Regions from separate parts of the Bacillus sp. AFS017336 genome, predicted to be linked through region 2. Evidence: riboswitches for the same ligand, from Rfam matches in the RefSeq annotation. Region 2 holds a riboswitch; each other region holds the start of a gene.
The links. A riboswitch is a leader RNA that binds a small molecule or an ion and turns the genes downstream of it on or off. The one in region 2 is predicted to bind lysine.
Positions count from the first base shown of each region.

Region 1: linked by a shared signal. The riboswitch ahead of CN601_RS10400 (amino acid permease) and the one ahead of lysA (diaminopimelate decarboxylase) in region 2 are both predicted to bind lysine.
Region 3: linked by a shared signal. The riboswitch ahead of CN601_RS20880 (aspartate kinase) and the one ahead of lysA (diaminopimelate decarboxylase) in region 2 are both predicted to bind lysine.

Region 1 covers NZ_NUCO01000020.1:62,221-66,517, forward strand. The annotation lists gene CN601_RS10400 (amino acid permease) at 606-2,078, opposite strand; lysine riboswitch at 2,275-2,452, opposite strand; gene pdxK (pyridoxine/pyridoxal/pyridoxamine kinase) at 2,715-3,530, shown strand; gene CN601_RS10410 (hypothetical protein) at 3,597-3,794, opposite strand; gene CN601_RS10415 (YdeI/OmpD-associated family protein) at 3,876-4,297, opposite strand, start outside.
Region 2 covers NZ_NUCO01000031.1:24,769-29,065, forward strand. The annotation lists gene CN601_RS18555 (cation diffusion facilitator family transporter) at 28-933, opposite strand; lysine riboswitch at 1,241-1,414, shown strand; gene lysA (diaminopimelate decarboxylase) at 1,550-2,872, shown strand; gene CN601_RS18565 (coiled-coil domain-containing protein) at 3,065-4,282, shown strand.
Region 3 covers NZ_NUCO01000039.1:6,596-10,892, forward strand. The annotation lists gene CN601_RS20870 (YslB family protein) at 123-575, shown strand; gene CN601_RS20875 (hypothetical protein) at 680-889, opposite strand; gene CN601_RS20880 (aspartate kinase) at 1,107-2,348, opposite strand; lysine riboswitch at 2,455-2,630, opposite strand; gene uvrC (excinuclease ABC subunit UvrC) at 2,710-4,297, opposite strand, start outside.

The DNA of each region.
Region 1 (4,297 bases), on a different contig from region 2:
TAGTTTTATAATACTAATGGTATTAGTTTTTGTGAACAAAAATTCCAAATTTTCCATAAAAATCGTTAAAATGACTAAATATACTTCCATTTTTTGTAAGCTGAAAACTATTGGATCTAGTTGTTGTTTGGTAATGGCGAACACTTTGTGTACTTTATTGATAAAGCTGTGAACTTTGTTGATAAAGCATTTGTTTTTGTTGATATAGTACTGATTTTTGTTGATATATCGGATTTTTTGTTGATATGATGGCTGGCGGACTCTGCAATCCGTGGGTTTATGCATAAATCAATGAATTTCGTGCGTATTTGGAAAGATTTCGTACATAAAATAACTAGCTTTCGAGTATATCAATTGATTTCATCCATAATGCCAATGGTTTCTGCGTTAATTGGTTGATTCTCCCACAATGTCACAGCTTTGTGCGAATATCAATAACCCCATAAAAAAAAACGAGCAAAAAATAGACTGGTCCTTTTTTGCTTAGAGTACAGCCAAAAAAATACAACAGTTTTTAGAACTGTGGTACACCTCAAAATTTATACTTACTTATCTTACTAAAAAACCCTTCCATCATAGATGAAAGGGTTAGATCACATAGTAATTTATTTTCTACTTAAATCCATTTCTTTATAAGGTACAACTTTTGTTCTATGTTTAACTTTATAACCTAACCAAACAATTAAAAATACAGGAATTCCAATGTATGAAACAAGTACACCTTGCCAGTTAATTGCATGACCAGTAAATGCTTGATAGTTTTGAGCTAAAACAATAAATAAACAAGCTAAGAATGCTAAGATTGGACCTAGAGGGAACCATTTTGCACGGTAAGGTAGTTCTTTCAAATCTTTCCCTTGAGCAACATACCCTTTACGGAATCGGTAGTGAGAAATCGCAATACCTAACCAAGCTATAAAACCTGATAAACCAGATAAATTTAATAACCAATTGTAAACTTGACCTTCACCAAAAAATGAAGATAAAAGAGCTAATGAACCAACTGCAAGTGTTACGTATAAAGCATTTGTAGGAACACCATTTTTATTTACTTTTGTTAAGAATTTAGGTGCTTTTCCTTCTACTGCTAAAGTATATAACATACGTGTTGACGCATATGTTCCGCTATTACCTGCAGATAAAACTGATGTTAAAATAACTGTATTCATAACAGACGCTGCAAATGCAACACCTAATTTTTCAAATACTAAAGTAAATGGACTAACAGCAACACTGCCTCGCACTAAGTCAGGATCTGTATAAGGAATTAATAAGCCAATTACTACAATCGCTAACACGTAAAATAAAAGGATACGCCAGAAAATTTGACGAATAGCTTTTGGAACATTTTTTTCTGGATTTTCTGTCTCACCTGCTGCAACACCAATTAATTCAGTTCCTTGGAATGAAAATCCTGCAACGATAAAGATTGATAATACACCTAAAAATCCATTATGGAACGGAGCATCACCAACAGTAAAGTTTTTAAAACCTGCATCATGCCCTTTTAAAATACCAAAAATCATTGCAATACCAACTATTAAAAAGACAATTACAGTAACTACTTTAATTAATGAAAACCAAAATTCTGATTCACCGTAACCTTTAACTGAAAGTAAATTTAAACCTAAAATAATAACTAAAAAGATTCCGCTCCATAATACTGCTGGAGTATGTGGGAACCAATATTTCATAAGCATTGCTGAAGCTAATAATTCAAAAGCTAATGTAATCGCCCAGTTATACCAATAATTCCAACCCATTGCAAAACCAAATGCTGGGTCTACATAGCGAGATCCGTAAGTACTAAATGAACCAGAAACTGGTAAATAAGTCGCCATCTCACCTAAACTAGTCATTAAGAAATAAACCATTATACCAATCAATCCGTAAGCTAAAATAGCACCACCAGGACCCGCTTCACTTATTGAAGATCCACTAGCTAAAAATAAACCTGTCCCAATTGATCCACCAATTGAAATCATAGTTAAATGTCTTGCTTTTAGACCTCTTTTTAAAGAAGTTTGGTTAGTATTCGTTTCTGTACGATCATTTTTCGGGTTTGTTAGTCCCATCATGTTGCCTCCTCTTGATTCTTGCAATCTTATCTTTACGCGAGAATATGGGACGGTATAAAGTGTTGTATGATGTGTATTTTACTCATGATTTTCAACAATATGTAAAGATTGGAAAATCCAGTAAAAAACAAAAAAACACGTGAATCAATGTTCACGTGTTCTAGACTCATATATATGTGTCAAACAACATCAACATCTCTTCAATAGCCCTCCACAAGAAATCTTGTGACAGTCCTACGCTTATTTAGCAATAGGCCCAATAATAAATTTAAATGGTAAATTTATTATTTCGGCAGTTTCGCCTTTTATTACTTATCATAGGTCCCATAAACCTCAAAGTAATGACTAATCAAAACCGCGCCTCTATCCATACGAGATAAAGATCATATTTAATTTTATAAGTTCAATATACAATCTACTAATCTAGTTTGTCAATAGATTTTTCGACAAATTTTGAGGGTAGCATGAAGAGAATCGTGGTTCTAAAGGCCATAAAAGATTAGTAAAAATCTCAAATTTATTGTAAGACTTCAATTTTTTTACTAATATTGTCTAGCGACTAATGCTCTTACCTTGTACCATTCTACTTCCTTTATGTATAATATTTCTATGTACTTCAAAGGAGGAATTTTTCACATGACAATTTATAAAGCACTTACACTTGCGGGATCAGATAGTAGTGGTGGAGCAGGGTTACAAGCTGATATTAAAACATTTCAGGAACGTAATGTTTATGGAATGAGTGCAATTACAACTTTAGTAGCGATGGATCCTCATAACCATTGGCATCATCAAGTATTCCCAATTGATATAGATACAATTGCAGCACAATTAGAAACAATCGTAGTTGGTGTTGGAATTCAAGCGATGAAAACAGGAATGCTAGGATCAGTTGAGATCATTGAGTTAGCTGCAAAAACGATTAAAAAACATAATATTGATCGCGTAGTTGTAGACCCAGTTATGATTTGTAAAGGAAATGACGAAGCTCTTCATCCAGAAACAAATGATGCATTAAGAGAAATTTTAGTTCCCCTTTCAACAGTTGTAACGCCAAACTTATTCGAGGCAGCACAATTAGCTAAAATGGCACCAATTTGTACAGTTGAACAAATGGAGGAAGCAGCACGCAAAATCCATGAGTTAGGTGCAAAATATGTTTTAGTAAAAGGCGGAAGCAAAATTCAACATGAAAATGCAATAGACGTATTATTTGATGGTGAAAAAATCGAACATTTAGAATCTGACAGAATTGAAACTACATACACACATGGAGCAGGTTGTACATACTCTGCAGCAATTTGTGCAGAGCTTGCTAAAGGTGCAGAACCAAGAGAAGCAATTAACACTGCTAAAAAATTCATTACTGAAGCAATTCGTCACTCATTCCCAATTAATCAATACGTAGGCCCAACAAATCATATGGCTTATCGTTTACATGGTGAAGCTTAAATAAATCAAGATAAAAAAAAACCACAAGGAATTAAATCCTTGTGGTTTTTACATTTTTTTAAAAGTTCACTTGATCACGTTTTTAATTAGTTTAAATAAATCTCTTGATTTGAAAAAAACGAATCTTTCCCATCTAGCTAATAAACCATTTCCGTTTTCTCCATTTGCAATCTGAATAGCATGTTGCTTATGAAACTCAGCTACTCGTTGATTATGGTTACGATGCATATTGTGAAGATGAATTGCATGTTTATTTTGTCCCATACGATTCCCTCCTTCTTTTCATATTACTAGTGTTAATCACTCTTTATTTAGCATGTATATATTTTTTTTACTAATTTTATACTAATCATTTAAACCTTTTCCGTCAAGAATATGATCAATATACTTTTCTACACGTGACGCTCTAGTTTTCGATTGTTTTGGTTGAGAAAAATAATAAATATAAGCTCTTTGACGCCCTGGAGTCAATGCTTCAAAAGCAGTTTTAAAGGCAGGGCTTTCATCTAATTTTAGTTGAAGTTCTTCAGGAACTTCATAATCTGCAGTCTTTTTTAATTCAACCTGCAAACCTGCTTTTTCCACTTCGATTGCTTCTTTAATATAATCGATTAAGACGCTTTCCATTTCAATTATTTCTTGAATATTCGTAAACCGAATCTGACGTGCTGATTGTACATTTTCCGTCTGTTGAATTAGAATACCTTTTGGATCTTTTAGCAACGCACCTTTGTGAAACAAAAGTGCACAATATTCTTTAAACCCAT
Region 2 (4,297 bases):
CTTGCCCTTCAATTAATTTCGAATTCATTACAATTTCTGCATTTCTCCTGCATTTAAGATATCAAGTTTTTGTATTCTTTCATTTTCAGGCTCAACGTGAATTAATATTTTTGGATCGACTAGCACATTTTTTATTTCCTCTTCAATTTTGTCACATAATATATGTGCTTCTTCAATGCTCATGTCTGATGGTAATACTAGGTGGAAGTCAATGTGTTCCTCAGCACCAGAGCGTCTCGTGCGTAAGTCATGGTACTCAATAAATTGTGATTTAAATGAATTTAATACTCTTTCGATTTGTTCTAATTCATCAGAAGAAAGGCCAGTATCAAGCAATGGAGTAAACGATTTACGTCCAAGTTCAATCGATTCCTTCATTATATGAATGGCTATTCCAATACCAATTAAAGCATCAAGAAATTCCCATCCAGTAAGACTTACCAAGACTAAACTTACTGCAACCCCTAGTGATGAATAGACATCTGTTAATAAATGCAAAGCGTTAGATTGCATGGCTACAGAATGAGTTTCATTTCCTACTTTTTGAACAATTTTTCCGACTCTCCAATTGATTAATGCTCCAATTAACATGACGACTACACCGATCATAGGTAACTTAATAGGAGAAGGATGTAGAAGTTTTTCAACAGATTCAATGATAATCCAAATACCTGCTACGAATATTAAGATTGTTTCAACTGTACCCGAAATATTTTCAAATTTACCATGCCCATATGGATGATCCTCATCAGGAGGTCTGTTTGATATTTTTACAGAGAAAAATGCAATTACTGAAGCAACTAAATCCAATAATGAGTGGATTGCTTCCGAGATGATTGCTACAGAACCAGTAAAAATTCCTACTATTAATTTTAATAAAACGATGATTGTGTTACTGCATATTGAAAGTGCCGCTATTTTGCTTGAACGCAATCTATTCACCCCTGTCCAATTTTTTCTACTTAAGTTAAGAGTTTTGTGATAAGGCAACAAAAAAGAAAAACCACTAACAATTTGTTAGTGGTTTGTTTTTTTTATATTTAATTTTTTTTTATTGAAATGATTTTTCATTTTAATTCACCTTTTCGCTCGCATAAAACATATTCTATAATACAGATACTATTTTGAAAAGAAAAAGCTGTGTGTGCAATTGAAATATAAATCGACAAGATTTTTCAAAAAATGGTTTGACATCTATTTTTAGACTGTGTTATACATAGACTAATATAAAAAAAAACAGTCTATTCGTAGAGGTTGCATTGTATATAAGTATCATTTTAGAGAACTGTGGGTTCGATGACGAAATGAGAAAGGATCCAATGCCGAAGAAATAAATTGCCACACATTTTATTTCTGGGACTACATTGAATAAATGTGGTACTGTCACATGTGTTTGTGAAGAGCTATTGAAGAGATGTGATTGGCTAAGTCCTTTTTTTAAAGCGATAGGCACATGAACATATCCTTCATGTGTCTTTTTTAATACACTAATACATTGAAGGAAGCTTCTTAGAATGATCTTACATTTGGATTTGAAGGGAGAATATGAATGTATTTACATGGTAATAGTCGAATTAATAATGAAGGACATCTAGAAATTGGAGGTTGTGATACTGTAGAATTAGCTAAAAATTACGGTACACCTCTATACATTTATGATGAAGCATTAATTGAATCAAAATGTAGGGAATTCCTTGAAGCTCTAAAAGATACAGGAATGAAATATCAAGTTGCATACGCGAGTAAAGCATTTCTATGTGTTGAACAAGCCCGTTTAATTGAAAGAGAAGGATTGTGTTTAGACGTTGTATCTGGTGGAGAACTTTATACAGCGTTGCAAGCAGGCTATCCAGCGGAGAAAATTCATTTTCATGGAAACAACAAGACAATTGAAGAAATCGAAGAAGCATTAAATGCAAAAATCGGTTGTTTCGTTGTTGATAACTTCTTTGAATTAGAAGTACTACAAGCGTTGGCTGAGCAACGTGGTGAAGAGGTTTCAATTTTATTACGTGTTACTCCAGGTGTTGAAGCACACACACATGAATATGTTATGACAGGACAAGAGGATTCTAAATTTGGATTCGACATCATGTCTGGGCAAGCTAACGAAGCAGTTGAAGTTTCATTAAATTCAAGTAATCTTAAATTATTAGGAATACATTCACATATAGGATCACAAATTTTTGAGCCAGATGGATTTGTTCATGCAATCAATGTATTAATGAGCTTTTTAAACGGCCTTAAAAATGATTTAGGTTTTACAGCTGAAATATTAAATGTAGGTGGAGGCTTTGGAATTCGTTATACTTCCGAAGATGAGCCTTTAGCTGTTGCAAAACATATTGATACAATTACCACGATTATTAAACAACAATGTGAAGAGCTAGATTATAAACTACCAGAGCTATGGTTAGAGCCAGGACGTAGTATAGTTGGAGAAGCAGGAACAACACTTTATACGATCGGCTCAACAAAAACATTACCTTCAATTCGTAAATATGTATCTGTTGACGGAGGAATGACTGATAATATCCGTCCAGCTCTTTACGGATCAAAATACGAAGCAATGCTTGCAAATCGAGCAAATGATGAAAATAAAGAAGTTGTCTCTATTGCAGGCAAATGTTGCGAAAGTGGCGACATGCTAATCTGGGATTGTAAATTACCAGTTGTAGAAAACAATGATCTATTAGCTATGTCATGTACTGGTGCTTATGGTTACTCTATGGCTAATAACTACAACCGTATCCGTCGTCCAGCGGTAGTTTTCGTTAAAGATGGTATGGCAAGAGAAGTAGTACGCCGTGAAACATATGAAGATTTAGTGAGAAACGACAGAGTTTATGTTGAAAACTCTTCTATTAGATAAATAACAGATTGATAAAACACTTTCATTATAAATGGAAGTGTTTTATTTCGTTTTCCTCAATAAATTGTGATAATTTATCGACATATAAAGACATATTTATCATTTATATTACAATATTGTAACAATTGCGACTCTCTTCGTGAATCTATGGTATAAATACTTAGGTAGATTAGCGAGAGGAGAGACGCTGAAATGTTAAGAAAAAAACTGGCAGTGCTAGCAATTGCAAGTACAATAGTATTATCATTAGCGCCAAATGCTTCAGTATTAGCTGATAGCAAAGTAGAAACAAAGCAAGCTGAAGTAGATAAGTTCCAATCACAATTTAAAAAATTAAGCAGCGAAGTAAAGAAGATAGATGCTCAAATTAAAACAACTAAGAACAATATAGATGCAAAAAAAGCAGAAATCACTGAGACAGAGAAACTTATCAATGATAAAAAAGCTAGAATTACATATTTACAAGATCGAATTGAAAAACGTAATGAAGTATTAGAACAACGTTTAGTTGCTATGCAAAAGCAACCAAAAGTAAATCTTGTGACTGACGTCTTATTTAACTCTGATGGAATTGTAGATTTCTTTAACAGATTAAATTCAATTTCAACGTTATTTAGTGCTGACGAAAACATCATTAAAGAACAACAATCAGAACAAGACGAAGTTAAAAAAGAAAAACAACTTGTTGATGAGAAAAAAGCAACGCTTGTAGCAGCAAAAGAAGATTTAGTTGCACAACAAAGTGATCTTTCTAATGCGCAAGCTGAAAAACAAAAATCATTAGATACTGCAGAAGCTAACTTGAAGTTGGCTGTTAAAGAACTAGAAAATGCAAAAGAAGATGAAAGAGTTCAACGTCTTGAGCAACAATCTCTAGAACTAGCAGCATTATCTAGCGATGATAATGAGGATGATAGTGACAATAGTCAAGCGACTAACACTAGTTCAAACTCTTCTAGCTCAGACTCAAAATCAGACTCAAGCTCACATTCAAAATCTGATTCTAATTCTGGATCAAATGCTGGACCATCAGATGATGGTGGATCAGTTGCAACAGGTAATGGAATTGTAGATTTTGCTCTTAAATATCAAGGTGTTCCTTATGTATTTGGTGGAACTTCTCCAAGTGGATTCGATTGCAGTGGATTCATCTGGTACGTATATTCACATAATGGATATGGCATCTCTCGTGGAAATGTAAAAACATATTGGAGTAGTGCGACAAAAGTAAGCTCTCCACAACCTGGTGACCTAGTATTCTTACAAAATACTTATATTAATGGTCCTTCACATATGGGTATTTACATTGGTGGAAATAAAATGGTTCATGCTGGAAGCAGCGGAATCAGCATTATCAGCTTAAGTAATAGCTGGGTTCGCTCTCACTTCTTAGGCTACGGAAAATTCTAATAGTTTATTAACCTC
Region 3 (4,297 bases), on a different contig from region 2:
TTATCTGTACTGTATAGAGCCTTCCAATTATTACTATCAACGTTTCCAAATATTGTTTTTCTTATTGAATTTTGTATATAATAAAAACATGTTTTTTTAGGAAGAGGAGTTGTTATCCGACCATGACGAACGACATTGAAATTGAAGATATAAATATTCCGGGAAATATTTCTGGTTTTGGCTATGAACTTATACGCGATGATCTATTAAACAATTTACTAGGAAAAGATCAAAATGATATTTTATATTGGGCGGGTAAAATGATTGCCAGAAAATATCCTTTAGCGACATTTGAAGAAATTATCGAGTTCTTTGAAAGAGCAGGATGGGGTACTCTTACTGTTGAAGAAGAAAAGAAGCAAGAAGTTCATTTAACATTATCGTCTGAGTTAATTACATACAGAAATGAGCATAAAAAGAACGTTTCTTACCAATTAGAAGCAGGATTTCTAGCGATGCAAATTGAACAGCAAATAGACGTTATTGCTGAAACATATGAAGAACAAAGTAAAAGAGGCCACAAAGTAAAATTCCAAGTAAAATGGGATTTAAAAGATCCAATTACAAAAAGATAAAAATAACCACAAGGCATTTTTCCTTGTGGTTACTTTTTTTACAAAAAAACACCAAATCCCCCTCATCTACCCCTACAAACTTTTAACTCCTTATTACACTACCTTTATTCTGAATTCCCTATTCCCTGGCCTTCCTCACTTTTCCTGCACATAATCTCTTCCTCGATACTTACTTCGTTTTTACGTTTAACTCCTTTAATAATATAATTAATGAAAAATAAACAAATAAAAACAAAAATCAAAATGGTGAGTATTAATAGCACTAGCTGTAGCACAATTTCTCCATATCCGTACAAAATTAAACTATGCATCATTATTAATACCTCCTACTATTCAATTCGACCATTCGACACCCTTTCTTAATTTACAGAATATTTACTTAATTTATTCGATTTAGTTACAAAAAAACCCTTTTATGCGTCCTCTCAATACTCTATGGCTTTAAATGATTATAGTGATTATTTTGTTAAAATCACTATTTAGCCGTTTTAAAGAAAGATTGGTTTGCCTAAAAGGGTTTTTATTTACTATTTAATTTTCTACTGCTACTTCTTCATTAATACGATTTAATTCATATCCTTCATGAAGCGCATGTACTGCTTCTTGTAATTTTGATTTAGGTACAACAGTTGACACTTTGATTTCTGATGTACTAACCATTTTTACCGGAATATCACTGTCAGCTAAAAATTTAAACATTTTCGCAGCTACACCTGGATTTGAAACCATTCCACTACCAACAATTGAGACTTTAGCAAGTTCGCTTTCAAAATCAAATGAACGATAACCTAAAAATTCTTTCTTTGATTCTAGGACTGTAATTGCTTCCAACATATTTTCTGATTTAATTGAAAATGAAAGGTTTACTAAATTATCAGATGTTACACTTTGAATAATAATATCAACATCAATACCTTCAGTTGCTAATAAAGTAAAGATTTTAGGTAATAAATCTACATGATTATTTAAACCGTTTAAAGTCATTCTTGTTACATTAGACTCGAATGCGATTCCTCTTACGACTGATTGTTGTTCCATTTCTTGTTCCTCCCCAATAAATGTACCGATTTCATCATGTTGACTTGATCGTACTTGAATGACTAAATTATAATTTTTTGCGAATTCAACTGCTCTTGGATGTAAAACAGCTGCTCCTAAAGCTGCAAGTTCTAACATTTCATCATACGAGACACGGCTTAGTTTCGATGCATTTGGTTCAACTCTAGGATCCGTCGTATAAACTCCTAATACATCAGTATAAATATCACAACGTTCTGCGTTTAAAGCTGCTGCTAAAGCTACTGCTGTAGTATCTGAACCACCGCGGCCAAGCGTTGTAATTTCATTATTTTCACTTAAGCCTTGGAAACCGGCTACGATTACGATATAACCTTCATCAAGCAATTGTTGAATTTTTTCAGTATGAATCGTTTCTATTCGAGCATTACCATGTACAGATTCAGTCTGAATACCTGCTTGCCAACCTGTTAGTGAAATGGCTTTAAACCCTTTAGCTTGGATTGCCATTGCAAGTAATGAAATAGTAACTTGTTCACCTGTTGTAAGTAGCATATCTAATTCGCGCTTATTGTTTTGTGGACTAATTTGTGTTGCTAGACTAACAAGTTCGTCAGTATGATGTCCCATAGCTGAAACAACTGTAACGACTTGGTTTCCTTCTTTGTAAGATTTGGTTACTGTTTCAGCAACATGCTGTATTCGTTCAATTGAGCCTACTGAAGTACCACCGAATTTCTGAACAATAATTCCCATTTTTCTCATCCTCACTTTGTTAACTTAAAAAAGAATACAAAAAAGCGCGTGAAGCAATGTTCACGCGCCTAATTTACAATAAATAAAATAGACAAATCATCAACATCTCTTCAATAGCTCCCCGCATAATTATTATGCGACAGTACTACATTTCTTAAATGCAGTCCCAACAAAATGAATTGTGGATTCCTTTTGTTTCGGCAAAACATCCTTTCAACTGTCCATTACAACGCCACACGTCTATGACAGCATACTCTTAGGTTTTGCACCTCTATTACGAGAGAAAATCATTTAATTTTAACTAAAATATAAATTATTTTGAAAATAGTGTCAAGATAAAAATATTGGAAGAATCTAAATATCACTCATTATGGAAAAATTGATAGATTCCTTCTGCAACATTTTTTGGTATTTTCGCTGCTATTAATTCATCAATTGTTGCTTCTTTTATTTTTTTAACAGATCCAAAATATTTAAGTAAGGCTTTTTTTCTAGTACCACCGACACCTGGAATACCATCTAATGCAGATTGAACCATCGATTTACTATGCAACTGACGGTAAAATTCAATCGCAAATCTGTGCACCTCGTCTTGAATTCTTTGGAGTAAAAAGAATTCTTGGCTTTGTCTTCCTAATTGTACAATTTGAGGTGGCTGCCCAATTAATAACTCTGAAGTTCGGTGTTTTTCGTCCTTAACAAGTCCTGCGGTTGGAACGAATAAACCTAATTCATTTTGAAGTACATCCTCTACTGCAGCTAAATGTCCTTTACCTCCATCGACGATAATTAAGTTTGGTAAAGGTAGATTTTCTTTTAATGCTCTAGAATATCTTCTCCTTACAACTTCACGCATTGAATCATAATCATCTGGTCCAACTACAGTTTTAATTTTATATTTTCGATAATCTTTTTTTGACGGTTTTCCATCTATAAATACAATCATTGCTGAAACAGGATTCGTACCTTGAATATTTGAATTATCGAATGCCTCGATTCGATAAGGAGTTTCAATATTTAATATTTCACCTAGTTTTTCAATTGCTTTAACTGTTCTTTCTTCGTCACGCTCGATTAATTTAAATTTTTCACCGAGACCAATTTTGGCATTTTTATTTGCTAATACAACTAATTCCTTTTTTTGTCCTCTTTTTGGTTGTAGAACAGGAACTTTCAGTAATTCTTTTAAAATTTCAGTATCAACTTTATCCGGTACGAATAATTCTTTCGGCTTTATATTATGAGGTTTTTCATAAAATTGTCCTATAAATGAAAGGAACTCTTCCTCTGGCTCATCGAAAATTGGAAAATAAGACACATCTCGCTCAATTAATTTTCCACTTCGAACAAAGAAAACTTGAACACACATCCATCCTTTGTCCACTGCATATCCAAACACATCTCGATCAACCAAATCACTATTCATCATTTTCTGCTTTTCCATCGTTGCTTCAATTGACACAATTTGATCTCGGTATTCTTTCGCTCGCTCGAAATCTAATTGCTCCGATGCTGCTAACATTTTTGCCTCAAGCTCTTTTCGAATTTGATCTTCACCACCATTTAGAAAACGAACAATTTCATTTACTATTTCTTGGTTCTGTTGATCGGTTACTTCTTTTACGCAAGGCGCAAGACATTGACCAATATGATAATACAAACAAACCTTATCAGGTAATGAAGTACATTTTCGCAATGGATATAAACGATCTAATAATTTTTTCGTTTCATTTGCAGCAGTAGCATTAGGAAAAGGTCCAAAATATTTTCCTTTATCCTTCTTCACATTACGCGTAATTAATAAACGCGGATGTTTTTCAGCAGTAATTTTAATAAAGGGGTATGATTTATCATCCTTTAGCATGATGTTATATTTGGGATCATATTTCTTAATCAAATTCATTTCAAGAATTAATGCTTCCATATTTGAAGAAGTCACAATATATTCA